3 regions of the Arthrobacter sp. 2762 genome follow, and region 1 is predicted to be linked to each of the others. Evidence: predicted binding sites of a transcription regulator. Region 1 holds the regulator's gene; each other region holds the start of a gene.
What was found. The regulator LexA, encoded in region 1, represses DNA repair genes until DNA is damaged. The targets are predictions, from matches to a motif close to TCGAACANNTGTTCGA.
Positions count from the first base shown of each region.

Region 2: a site for LexA is predicted at 2,307-2,322, ahead of ABIE18_RS14095 (LysM peptidoglycan-binding domain-containing protein). Genes of this name have one in related genera too.
Region 3: a site for LexA is predicted at 2,018-2,033, ahead of ABIE18_RS13605 (shikimate dehydrogenase). Genes of this name have one in related genera too.

Region 1 is NZ_JBEPSI010000002.1:44,417-48,715, forward strand. Features, by position in the region: gene ABIE18_RS04250 (histidinol-phosphate transaminase) at 1-675, opposite strand, end outside; gene ABIE18_RS04255 (LysM peptidoglycan-binding domain-containing protein) at 753-1,112, opposite strand; gene lexA (transcriptional repressor LexA) at 1,468-2,211, shown strand; gene ABIE18_RS04265 (ATP-dependent DNA helicase) at 2,221-4,278, opposite strand; gene hflX (GTPase HflX) at 4,271-4,299, opposite strand, start outside.
Region 2 is NZ_JBEPSI010000007.1:49,868-54,166, forward strand. Features, by position in the region: gene ABIE18_RS14090 (DEAD/DEAH box helicase) at 51-2,201, shown strand; gene ABIE18_RS14095 (LysM peptidoglycan-binding domain-containing protein) at 2,463-2,924, shown strand; tRNA gene ABIE18_RS14100 (tRNA-Thr) at 3,043-3,114, shown strand; tRNA gene ABIE18_RS14105 (tRNA-Met) at 3,176-3,249, shown strand; gene ABIE18_RS14110 (SDR family oxidoreductase) at 3,334-3,990, shown strand; gene ABIE18_RS14115 (Na+/H+ antiporter) at 4,087-4,299, shown strand, end outside.
Region 3 is NZ_JBEPSI010000006.1:267,670-271,968, reverse strand. Features, by position in the region: gene ABIE18_RS13610 (bifunctional sugar phosphate isomerase/epimerase/4-hydroxyphenylpyruvate dioxygenase family protein) at 1-1,005, opposite strand, end outside; gene ABIE18_RS13605 (shikimate dehydrogenase) at 1,005-1,922, opposite strand; gene ABIE18_RS13600 (IclR family transcriptional regulator) at 2,080-2,850, opposite strand; gene ABIE18_RS13595 (MFS transporter) at 3,053-4,299, shown strand, end outside.

The DNA.
Region 1 (4,299 bases):
AGAGACGATCAAACGCTCCCGCCCGGGAAGCAGCGTCAGCGCGCTGGGCGTGTTGTCGTGCGCGAACTCGTGGTAGGCCTCGTCCACGATGACGATGGCTTGGCTGGCCTCGCCGGCTTCGTACACGGCTTCGACCACGTCCAGGCCCAGTCCCGTTCCGGTGGGGTTGTTCGGAGAGCACAGGAACACGATATTTGCGCCAGTCTCCTTCACCTGGGCAGCAGCAGAAGCCGCATCCAAGCCATAGTCATCAGCCCGCACTCCACGGAGATACTCAGTGTCCGTGCCACTGGCAAGCAGCGGGTACATGGAATACGTGGGAGGGAAGCCCAGTGCCTTGCGCCCCGGCCCTCCAAAGGCCTGCAGAATCTGCTGCAGGACCTCGTTGGAGCCGTTGGCCGCCCAGATATTCTCCGCGGAAAGCCCGTGTCCGAGGTAATCGGCAAGGGATTCGCGGAGTTCCGTGAATTCGCGGTCAGGGTACCGGTTCAGGCCCGTGGCCGCGGCCGCCACGGCCTCGGTAATGGCCGCTTGGACATCTGCCGGCACGCCATGGGTGTTTTCGTTGACGTTGAGCAAAATGGGGACGTCAAGCTGCGGTGCGCCATAGGGGCTCAGTCCACGCAGGTTGGTCCGGAGGGGAAGTCGGTCAAGTCGCTCAAGCTGGTCACTCACCAAGACAGTTTAAGGTGCCGGTGCGACTGCAGAGTAACTGTGACGCCGGGGACGCCGACCCATAACCCCTTGGCCGCTCAATTGGCGGGAACGAACAGCTGCTGGCCCGGCTGGATGCGTCCCCCGCGGAGATCGTTCAACTGGATGATTTCTGCGATGACATCACGGGGGTCCCGCTCCGGCGCGGCCGCACCGGCGATGCCCCACAGGGACTGCCCGGGTTGGACAGTCACCGTAACGGCCACCGGCGGCTGCAGCTGGCCTTGGGAATCAGAAGCTTTGGCCGGGGAGTTAATGAAGCCGGCAAGGCTCAGCAGCGCGGCAAGGAGCAGCATGGTGGGGATTCCGAAGAAGACGATCCTGCCGCGTTGGGTAAGCCGGAGACGCGCAGGAGCCGGGGTGTTGCGGAATTCATGGAACGTTGAGATTGCGGACATGAGCTGAGCCCTTCTGAGCGATTGCCTGCATCGGATGCCCGTTGCCGGCTGCCAATTCCTTGTGTTCGTTGGACCCGGCCCGAATGTTCGAACACTTTCTTCGAACATCCGAGCTCGGTTCAACTTTTATAGAACACATATTCGAACCTTGCTATGACATTTTTAGCACTTATCAACGAACGGTGTCGAGACTCGCTAGAACGAATGTTTGATAAACGCCTGGGCCTGGCCTAGGTTTGAGTGAAGAAACAGGCACTGTTTCAGTGGAACAGGAGGGTCTGACATTTTTTCAGATCCAACATCCCCGGGCGCACTTCAGACCGTGACCGGGCGGAACGGAAGGGCATTGGCGAACATGGCAGCGAAAGCCACCGGCGGCGGGGCACCCCTGCGGAGCCAGCAGCCTCAAAAGAGTCCCAAAAGCCTGACTGTCCGGCAGAAGAAAATCCTGGAAACCATCCAGCGCTCTGTCAATGACAACGGGTATCCGCCCAGCATGCGCGAGATCGGCGACACCGTTGGTCTCGCGAGCCTCTCCAGCGTCACGCACCAGCTCTCCCAGTTGGAGAAGCTCGGCTACTTGCGCAGAGATCCCAAGCGCCCCCGCGCCATGGAAGTACTCATGCCTTTGACCCTTGACGGCGGCACAATTCCCGGAGTGGAAGCAGCTACTACACTGCGCAGCGCAGGTGGACTTGCCGTGACGGAATTGGCCAGCGCCAGCGACACCGCGATGGTGCCCTTGGTGGGACGCATCGCAGCCGGTGGGCCCATCCTGGCTGACCAGACTATTGAGGACGTCTTGCCCCTGCCCCGGCAACTGGTGGGCCACGGCGAACTGTTCATGCTGAAGGTCGCTGGGGACTCAATGATCGATGCCGCAATTTGTGACGGTGACTGGGTGGTTGTCCGCCGCCAGAATGACGCCATCAACGGTGACATCGTGGCAGCACTCCTGGATGACGAAGCCACAGTAAAAACCTTCCGCCAGCGGGACGGCCACACCTGGCTGCTCCCCCAGAACACGCAGTACGAGCCGATACTTGGAGACCAAGCCACCATTATGGGCAAGGTCGTCTCGGTCCTGCGCTCCCTCTAGGGCGTTCGCCTACGTTTTCTTTGCGCCCAAGCGTTCCAGGACGCCGCGCACCACGTTGCGGTCCGTCGTTGCCCAAAATGGCGGCAAAGCGGCACGCAGGAACCCGCCGTACCGTTCGGTCGAAAGCCGTGAGTCCAGGACGGCGACCACGCCTTTGTCGCCGGTGGAGCGAATGAGCCGTCCTGCGCCCTGCGCCAGACGAATTGCCGCGTGCGTAGCTGACACCGCCATGAACCCGTTGCCCCCGGACTGTGCAACGGCTCGCGAGCGTGCGGTCATCAGCGGGTCATCGGGCCTCGGGAACGGAATGCGGTCAATCACCACAAGGCGGCATGAACCGCCAGGGACGTCCACGCCCTGCCACAGGGACATGGTGCCGAAGAGGCAGGTGTCAGGTTCATCGGCAAACTGCTTCACCAGTGCTGCCATAGTGGATTCCCCCTGGCAGAGGATGTCCACATCCAGCCGTGGGCGCATCGCGTCTGCGGCTTCCTCGGCCGCCCGACGTGAGGAGAACAGGCACAGGGCTCCCCCACCGGATGCACGGATGAGGTCTTCAAGCTCATCCAGTGCCTCGGGAGAAGTGCCCCTGCCGGGCTTGGGCAGGTGCTTGGCCACATAAAGGACACCCTGCTTCGGATAATCAAAAGGCGATCCGACGTCCAACCCGGTCCAGCTGGGCGCCCCATCTCCAATGAGGCCCAGGCCACCTGCTGCGGGCTCAAAGGCGGATCCAATAGCCAGCGTGGCAGAAGTAAGCACCACTGTGTGCCCCGCGAAAAGGCCTTCCCGCAGCCGGCCGGCAACGCTAAGCGGGGCGATGTTGATCAGTGCGGGCGCGGTCTCGTCCGGGTGAGAGTACCCCTGCTGGGGATCGAAGGTGCTGTTCCTGGAAAACCACACCACTTCACTGTTCTCCTTGGCTGCGAGCATCCGCTCGCACAGTTCCAGAATGAGCATGAGCCGTGAGCGCGCAAGCTGCCTGCCGCCGTCGACCGCGTTTGACGAGTCAGTCTTCGAGTCAGACAATGCGGCGCGTGTGGCATCGCGCAATTGGTCCAGGCAATCCAGTTGTTCGTCGTTGAGCCCATTGGGCAGCAGACCGTTGGGGACTCCGGCAATGGCCATGTCCAGTCGATCAGCTGCCGCGTTCAGGGCGTCTACGGTAATAGCGGTGTGTTTGCGCGCGCTCGAAGCGGCAGCATGCACCATTGCCACGGACAGCTGACCTGCAACGGCCCCCGTGACCCGGTCCTGCAGCTCATGCGCTTCGTCAACCACCACGACGTCGTACTCGGGCAGGACAGCAAGTCCTTCGAAGGCACTAACGGCCAGCATGGCATGGTTGGTCACCACGACGTCAGCCTCAGCCGCCCTGGCCCGTGCCAGCTCGCTAAAGCACTCCTCGGCAAGTGGGCATTTTTGCGCTCCCAGACACTCCATGGACGTCACGGAGACCTGCCTCCAGGCGCGGTCGGTAACGCCCGGCATCAGTTCATCGCGGTCGCCCGTGGCCGTCTTTTCGGCCCATTCACGGAGCCGGACCACTTCCTTACCCAATTGCGACGACGGGCCGCCAACCGCCGCTGCGAAATGCGGCACGCTGGTGTCCTCACCCAGGGAAAAAAGTTGGCCCTCGGACGGCTCTTCGCTGGGGAAGCCGCCCTCCAGCTTTTGCAGGCAAACATAATTTGCCCGGCCCTTGACGAGTGCCACGTTCACAGGACGTTCAAGGGCCGGGCTTATGGTCTCCAACAGCCGGGGCAGGTCCCTGCCCACAATCTGTGTTTGCAGGGCCAAGGTAGCGGTGGACACAAGCGTCGGTTTGTCGCTGTCCATGGAATGGGCGATCAGCGGAATCAGGTAAGCCAGGGACTTACCCGTTCCCGTTCCCGCCTGGACCAGCAAATGCTCACCGGACTCGATGGCCCTGGTGACTTGCCTTGCCATCTCGTGCTGGCCTGAACGGCTTTGACCGCCCATCCCGGCAACAGCTTTGTCCAACAGCTCGAGGGTGAACTTCTCCCCCACTGACTCGACGACGTCCGCCGCCACCTTCTCAACCATTGCTGACGAATGACTCCAGCT
Region 2 (4,299 bases), on a different contig from region 1:
AAGCCCAACCGGGCCGCGCCGACTGCCCTATGGATGAGGAATTTCCCCCTATGACCGAAAATCTCAACGAAAACTTCGACGCCACCACCGCTGAGTCTGCTGATGTAGCAGAGACCGCCGCTGAAGGCACCGTAGTAGAAGCACCGGCCCCCGTCGAGAACGCTGCACCCGAGTCTGCAGCCCCCGCCTTCACCGAAGCTCCTGCCCCCAAGGCAGAAGACGAGGAAGAAGAAGGCGTCCGCTTCGTCGATCTTGGCATCGATGGCCGCGTTCTGGCCGCACTGCAGGATGTCGGGTACGAAAAGCCGTCACCCATCCAGGCAGCCACCATCCCGCTGCTCCTCGAAGGCCGCGACGTCGTCGGCCTGGCCCAGACCGGTACCGGCAAGACTGCAGCCTTCGCTGTCCCTGCCCTGTCCCGCCTGGCTGAGCTGCACGACCTCAACGGCCCGTCCCGCAAGACCCAGGCGCTGGTCCTGGCGCCGACGCGTGAACTCGCCCTGCAGGTTGCTGAAGCGTTCACTTCCTACGCCAAGCACATTGACGACTTCACCGTGCTCCCCGTTTACGGTGGCTCCGCTTACGGTCCCCAGCTGGCCGGCCTTCGCCGCGGTGCACAGGTTGTTGTCGGTACCCCCGGCCGTGTGATCGACCACATTGCCAAGGGCTCCCTGGACCTCTCCGAACTCCAGTACCTGGTGCTGGATGAAGCTGACGAGATGCTGCGCATGGGCTTTGCCGATGACGTAGAGCAGATCTTCCAGCAGACTCCCGAAACCCGCCAGGTTGCGCTGTTCTCTGCCACAATGCCGGGCCAGATCCGCCGCATGTCCAAGCAGTACTTGAACAACCCTGCTGAAATCTCGGTGAAGTCCAAGACCACCACCGGTGCCAACACCAAGCAGCGTTACCTTCAGGTTATGGGCCCGCACAAGCTGGACGCCCTGACCCGCATCCTCGAAGTTGAAGAGTTCGACGGCGTTATCGCCTTCGTGCGCACCAAGATGGCAACCGAGGACCTCGCTGACAAGCTGAAGGCCCGCGGTTTCCAGGCTGCCGCCATCAATGGCGACATCCCGCAGCAGCAGCGCGAACGCACTGTTGACGCGCTGAAGGAAGGCCGCATCGACATCCTGGTTGCTACCGACGTCGCAGCCCGTGGTCTTGACGTTGAGCGCATCAGCCACGTCATCAACTACGACATCCCCCACGACACCGAGTCCTACGTCCACCGCATCGGCCGCACCGGCCGTGCAGGCCGTTCCGGTGACGCGATCCTGTTCATGACGCCGCGGGAGAAGTACCTGCTGCGTTCCATCGAGAAGGCTACGCGCCAGCCGGTGGAGCAGATGCACCTGCCCACGGCCGAGACCGTGAACACGCTGCGCCTGGGCAAGTTCGCTGAGCGCATCACCGAGACCCTTGAGTCCGAGGATGTTGCAGCATTCCGCGACCTCATCTCCTCCTACGAGGAAGAGCACAACGTACCGGCCTCGGAGATCGCCGCTGCACTCGCCGTCATGGCACAGGGCGGACAGCCGCTGCTGGTCAAGGAACTGCCTGCAGCTCCTGAGTACCAGAAGCGCGAACGCTCCAAGGACGGCTTCGGCTCCCGTGGCCCGACCCGTGCACTTACCGAAGGCAACGCCACCTACCGGATCGCCGTAGGACGCCGTCAGCGCGTCATGCCGGGCTCTATCGTGGGCGCCATTGCCAACGAAGGTGGCATCTCCTCCGCACAAATCGGTGGCATCGACATCCGCTCGGACCACTCCCTGGTGGAGCTTCCGGCTGACCTGAGCCCCGAGCAGCTGCGCGCACTGTCCCGCACCCGCATTGGTGGCGAGCTGATCAACCTCGAGCTGGATAACGGACGCAAGCCCAGCGGCGACCGTGGCAGCTACTCCGGTGGTGGCCGTGGTGGCTATGGCGACCGCGACAACCGTGGTGGCGGCAACTTCAAGGGCAGTGGTGGGTTCAAGAAGGACTTCCGCAAGTCTGAAGGTGGCGAGCGCTCCTCTGCCGATCGTGGCGGCCGCACGTACAGCGACCGCTCCGAGCGCACTGCAGGCAGCTTCGGCGATCGTGACCGTGGCCAGTCCAGCGGTTCCCGCTTTGGCGGACACGGCGACGGCGCCCGCAAGCCCCGCAGCGGTGGCGAAGGCGGACACCGCGACTTCAACCGCAAGGGCAAGTGGTAAACACTAAGTAGTTCCCGTCAGGGGGTCAGCTTTCGGGCCGGCCCCCTGACGTGTTTAAGGGCCGTAAGTGGTGCGGGTGGGGCAACTCCCGGGGTTGTTGGATATCCGAACCCTTGTACGGCGGGGATTTCGAACAAGACCGGGTTCCGTGCCACCTGCGGGTTCCATGCCACCTACGGGCCGCCGTACGATCAAAGTGCTACGAGCCGCGTAGTTGCGAAGAGCCTGATGGTCGCACGCTGAATGCAGGAGGGTTTCCCCATGGGATTGCTCGAGAACTTGAAGAAGAACCTGGGAATGGGCGGAAAGGGCGATGGCCAGGAAGACCAGACGGCCGTAACGCAGGCCGCGGAGGATGCTGCCGCCGTCGATGCTTCTGCTTCGAGCAAGGCCGCCGCAGAAGCTGCTGCAGCCCAGGCGGCCGAGCAGCAGGCGGCAGCAAACGCTGCAGGCGCTCAGATCGCCGAGCAGGCGGGCTTGGAGCCCGAAGCCCCGGAGGTCCAGCCGATGGCCCAGCAGGCGGCCGCGGAGGCCGCTGCGGAGGCAGGGCAGCGTGGTCCAGTCGCCCCACGCGTCACGGAGGTTGTGGTGGAGCCGGGCGATACCATGAGCGGCATCGCTGCGCAGTTCGGGGTGGACCTCGGAGCCCTGATCGCAACCAATGCTGACACCGTGCCCAACCCGGATCTCATCTACCCCGGACAGGTGCTCCGACTGCCCTGATCTGGGCGGTATCTGGATCAGGAAAATGGCGTCTGCGCAAATTGTGTCGACGCCGTTTTCCCCCGGATTTTCGCCGATTTGTAGCTTCTGAAAACGTCCGGTAGAGTATTTACTCGTTGCCCCCCTAGCTCAGTGGTAGAGCGCGTTCTTGGTAAGAACGAGGTCACCGGATCGATTCCGGTGGGGGGCTCTGAATGAGGGCCTGTGTCAAGGCGGTTTTGACCGGCTTGACACAGGTTTTTCTCATTCGTGGCGGTGTAGCTCAGTTGGTTAGAGCGCACGACTCATAATCGTGAGGTCGGGAGATCGAGCCTCCCCACCGCTACAGAGCAAGACCCCGCAGGTATCATCTGCGGGGTCTTTTCATTTGCCCGCCCGCACCACTCCGCATGTGGGACAGAATGGGTGCATGAGCCGAATCGCAATCATTGGCGGCCACGGCAAGGTGGCCCTTCATTTATCCCGGATTCTTAGTGGCGAAGGTCACGATGTCACGTCGTTCATTCGAAATCCCGATCATGTGGCAGATGTCACGGGGACGGGAGCCGTTGCGCAGGTGCTGGACGTCGAAAACTCGACGGCGGCGGAACTCGCCCAGGCGCTGAAGGGCCACGACGCCGTGGTCTGGTCGGCAGGGGCCGGTGGGGGCAACCCGGCCAGGACGTATGCCGTGGACCGGGACGCCGCCATCCGATCCATGGACGCAGCAAAGGAAGCCGGCGTAAAGCGGTACGTGATGGTGTCCTATATAGGCAGTGCAAAGGATCACGGCATTCCCCAGGACCACCCTTTCTTCCCCTATGCCGAGTCCAAAGCAGCGGCTGATGACTACCTGCGCAGTAGCGGCCTGGAGTGGACGGTGCTGGCACCAGGAACCTTGACGGAGGAGCCGGCGTCCGGGTTGATCGAGGTCAACCCGGCAAACTCTGGCAACGGCACCGCGACCTCCCGTGCGAACGTTGCCCTGGTGGCCGCTGCCGTCCTGGAACTTCCCGACACTATCCACCGGACCATCACTTTCAAGGATGGAACAGTTGACGTGGTGGATGCTCTGACCGCGGATTGACGTGGCACGGGATCCGTGGACCCCGGGATAGGTTGGTAGGTAGCTTCCTGGGCCAGGCCTGCGGGAAGCCCGTACAACTTCTGGGGAAGCGGGAACATGGATCAGCTGGCACTCATTATCGGATTGCTGCTTGCCACGGTGCTGGCCGTCGGCTTGGGGGACAGGCTTCGGCTTCCTTATCCGGTCCTGATGCTGCTCCTGGCTGTTGCGCTGACGTTCATTCCCGGCTTTCCTGAGTTTGAGATTTCGCCGGAGCTGATCCTGCCGATCTTCCTCCCGCCGTTGCTCTTTGCCACTGCGCAGAAGAGT
Region 3 (4,299 bases), on a different contig from region 1:
GTGGCGGCCTTCGAATTCGAAGCCAAGCTGGCCCAGGAGCTTCTCGAGCTGCGCGGTGTCGTCAGCCTTGACCTCGGCGAAGTTGAAGCCGGCGGGTTCGTTCACCTTCGGCAGCGTGGCCAGTTCCATGGGATAACGACGGCGGCACGCGCTGCCGTTGCCGGCTCCGGAGTCAGCGGAGGTGCTTTCGAGCCACTTGGCGCTCTGCTCCTCCAGCCAGATCAGGGAGCGCATGGCATCGACGGCCGTGCGCTCAACGTCCGATTGGCGGAAGACATCGTTGAAAACTTCCAGCGAAACCGGACCCGTATAGCCGGCGCGGACAACGTGGCCCATGAATTTGGCGAGCTCGAACTGGCCCTCGCCCGGGAACACGCGGTAGTGGCGGCTCCACGACAGCACATCCATCGAGAGCTTGGGGGCATCGGCAACCTGAACGAAAAAGATCTTGTCCGTGTTGATCTTCTCGATCGGCGCTGTATCCCAGTCACGGGAAAGGATGTGGAAGGAGTCCAGGCACGTGCCCAGGTTGGGGTGGTCCACCATCTCGACCACGCGGTACGCGTGCTCGTAATCGTTGACGTACTTGCCCCAGGCCAATGCTTCGTAGGCAACCTTGACGCCGTGGTCCCCGGCCAGTTCGGCAAGCTCTGCCAACTGGGAGGCACGAAGTTCGTCGTCGTCGATCGTTGCAGTGGCGACGTTGGAGCAGACCAGGATCGTGTCCATGCCCAGGCGTTCCATCAGGTTGAACTTGGCCTCGGCCCGGCGAAGGTTGGCTTTGAGCAGCTCCGGAGTGACGCCGTCGAAATCGCGGAACGGCTGGTACAGATCCAGGCCGAGGCCAAGATCCGCGGCCATTTTCCGTACGTCTTCAGGGCTGAGCGGCGAGGTGACGAGGTCCTGCTCGAAGATTTCGATGCCGTCAAAGCCCGCTATAGCGCAGGCCTGCATCTTTTCCTTCAGTGTGCCGGAGAGGCAGACGGTGGCGATTCCGGTTCGCATCAGTGGGCCGCCTTCGCCAGTTCTGTCGCGGACAGTTCGGTTGCGGCATCTTCCACGGCGATCAATTCAAGGAAGTGTGCCCGCATGCGGTCGCGGTCGGCGTCGCGTCCCGTGAAGAGCTGGAAAGCGTCCGCCGCCTGACCGACTGCCATCCTGCCGCCGTCGAGGACGTCGCAACCCTTGGCGCGCGCCTCGCGGACCAGCCGTGTATCGATCGGCCGGTAGACGATGTCGGCAACCCATTGGCGCGGTTCCAGGAGGTCGATGTCCAGTGGCAGTCCCGGATGGGCGGCCATGCCGATAGGGGTGCAGTGCACCAGGCCATCGGCGAGCGGCATGATCTCCGGCAAATCTGTGGGCGTGCGCGCAGTGACCGTGGCGGCCGGGAAGAGCTCGCCGAGTTCCGTGGCGCGTTCGGCTGCACGGGTGGAGTCCATGTCCACGAGGTCCAGCACACTGACCCCGGCCTTGAGCAACGCGTACGCGACCGCTGACCCGGCACCGCCTGCACCCAACTGCACCACGCGGTCGAGCTTTGCGGTCGGCAGCCCGGAGGTGAGCGCCGCCGAGAAGCCCGAGAAGTCAGTGTTGTGGCCGATGAACCGACCATCCTGAATCAGGACCGTATTGACGGCACCCAGTCGGCGGGCGTCGTCGGAAATTTCGTCCAGGTGCTCCAGCACAAGCTGCTTGCAGGGGTGCGTGATGTTCAGGCCATTGAAGCCCATGCGCTGGGCTGCGGTCAGGAGATCCCCGACGGCGGTGGCCGGCAACGCCAGGTCCAGCAGGTCGATGGGGCGGTACAGCAAGCGAAGGCCCTGCACGTCGGCTTCGCGTTCGTGCATGGGCGGCGTGAGCGAGGGCATGACGCCTTCGCCTATGAGGCCCACCAGAACGGACTCGGCTCGGTTGCTCATCCTAAAGCTCCTTTGACTTCAGCACCGCCGGGTTTTGGCGCTTTCTGGGGCGCGCTCCCCGGGGTGTTATTTAGGTTACTACAGGTGTTCATATTCCGCACGCTTGTTCTTATCGCGAACATTTGCGATTAGCGGACTCAACTGCGATCCAGTTGGGTTAGCGCTGTGGCAGGCGGGCCGCGAGCTCAGCCGCAGCTTCCTGCAACGTGGGGACGTGTGCGATGAGCTCGTCCATGGTGAGGCGAAAGACCGGCACGGCCGTAGCGAGAGACGCGAAAGCGTGGCCCTGGGAATTGAGGACCGGCACTGCCACCGCGCGCATGCCGATCTCGTTTTCTTCGTCCATCACCGCGTAGCCCTGCCGGCGCACCTGCTCAATCTCCGCCCGGAATGCAGCCCTATCGGTAATGGAGCGCTCAGTGAGAGGCTCCAAAGGCAACTCTTCGAGCAGTCGCTCCCGTTCGGCGTCGTTCTCGAACGCGACAATCGCCTTACCCACGGACGTCGTGTGCAGCGCGCCCAAGTGGCCGGGGTCGCTGGTGACGCGGAAAGTCTTGGGGCCGTCCACCTTATTGACGGTCAGATGATGGTTGCCATCGCGCACGGAGAGGATGGTTGCTTCTTCGGTCCGCTCCGTGACGCGCTGGAGTACGGGAAGGGCCGTTGCTGCGAAGCCATGGTGATTGGACACCCGCTGGCCCAACTGGAAGACCCGCAGTCCCAGGTGATACCGGCGACCATCGGGCTCGTAGTCCACGAATCCGTCGCGCGTCAGCGAGCCTAGCAGCCGGTAGGTCGTGCTGAACGGAAGTCCCGCACTCCTGGCCAGATCTGCGGCACTGGCACCCTTGGGTTCATTTCCCAGCAATACCAACAGGCCAAGGGCCTTGCCGACCATGTCGGTCTTTGTGTCCTCTTTCACACTCATGCTTAGATGCTCTCACATCGTGAGAGCTATTTCTAGATAGTGGGGACAAGTCTTGACAAGTGACCCCAGTCACGGCCAATATTGCTGTATTGCACAAGTAGCTCTCACCATGTGGTTACTTTGGGATTGATCCGGCCGCACCTCGCTCTGGTCTTCCCGCAGAAGCTAGATCCGCGACATCGTCGTCACAGAAGGAACACCCATGAGCCACACAATGCCGTCAGCGACGCCAGGCACAGTTACCCCAGCAGGAACTCCCAAGAAAGCGGCACTGGCCAGCTTCCTGGGAAGCGCAGTGGAGTACTACGACTTCTTCATCTTCGGCTCCGCCGCCGCCTTGATCTTCCCCCACGTGTTCTTCCCGGACGCGGACACCAACGCAGCCATCATGTCCTTCGCAACCTTTGGCTTCGCCTACGTTGCCCGCCCTGTAGGCGCCGTCATCCTGGGGCACTTCGGCGACAGGATCGGCCGGCAGAAGGTCCTCATGTTCACACTGGTCCTGATGGGTGCCGCGACCTTCGTGATCGGCTGCCTCCCTGACTTCAAGACCATTGGTTGGTGGGCTCCCGTCCTGCTGGTGCTCGCCCGCCTTGCCCAAGGTCTTTCGGCCGCCGGCGAGCAGGCCGGCGCCTCCTCCATGACGCTGGAGCACGCTCCGGACAACCGCCGCTCGTTCTTTACGTCGTGGACGTTGACCGGCACCCAGGGTGGCCAGATCCTTGCAGCCCTGGTGTTCATTCCAGTTCTCGCACTCCCGGACGAGATCAAGTACGGCGTCGGCTGGCGCATCCCGTTCTGGCTTAGTGCCGTAGTTGTCATCGTGGCCTACTTCATCCGACGCACCCTGCACGAGCCGCCGGCGTTTGCCGAGGCCAAGAAGAACAACCAGATCGCCAAGCTGCCCATCGCGGACCTCCTCAGGCTGCACTGGCGCGACGTCCTCCGCGTGGTGTGCTGTGCCTTCATCGCCGCCGTCAGTACCGTATTTGGAACTTTGGCCATCAAGTACGCCCAGGACGTGGCCCACGTCAGCGGCACCATCACCTTGTGGCTCGTTGTAGTGGCCAACATTGTGGCCCTCGGTACCCAGCCGCTGTTCGGCATGCTTGCCGACAAGATCGGCCGCAAGCCCGTCTTCATCTACGGTGCTGTGGCCAGCGCCATCATGACTCCGGTGTTCCTGCTGACCCTCGAATCCGGCAATGTACCGCTGATGTTCCTGGTTTCCGTTGTGTTCTTCTCCTTCGGCTACGCTGCCGCCAACGCCGCGTGGCCGTCCTTCTATGGTGAAATGTTCAGCACCAAGGTCCGCTTCTCTGGTCTCGCCATCGGTACGCAGCTCGGCTTCCTCATGGCAGGCTTTGCTCCAACCATCGTCACCGCCCTCGGTGGCACCAAGCCTGGTGGCTGGGTCCAGATCTCCATCTTCACGGCAGTCATCTGCGT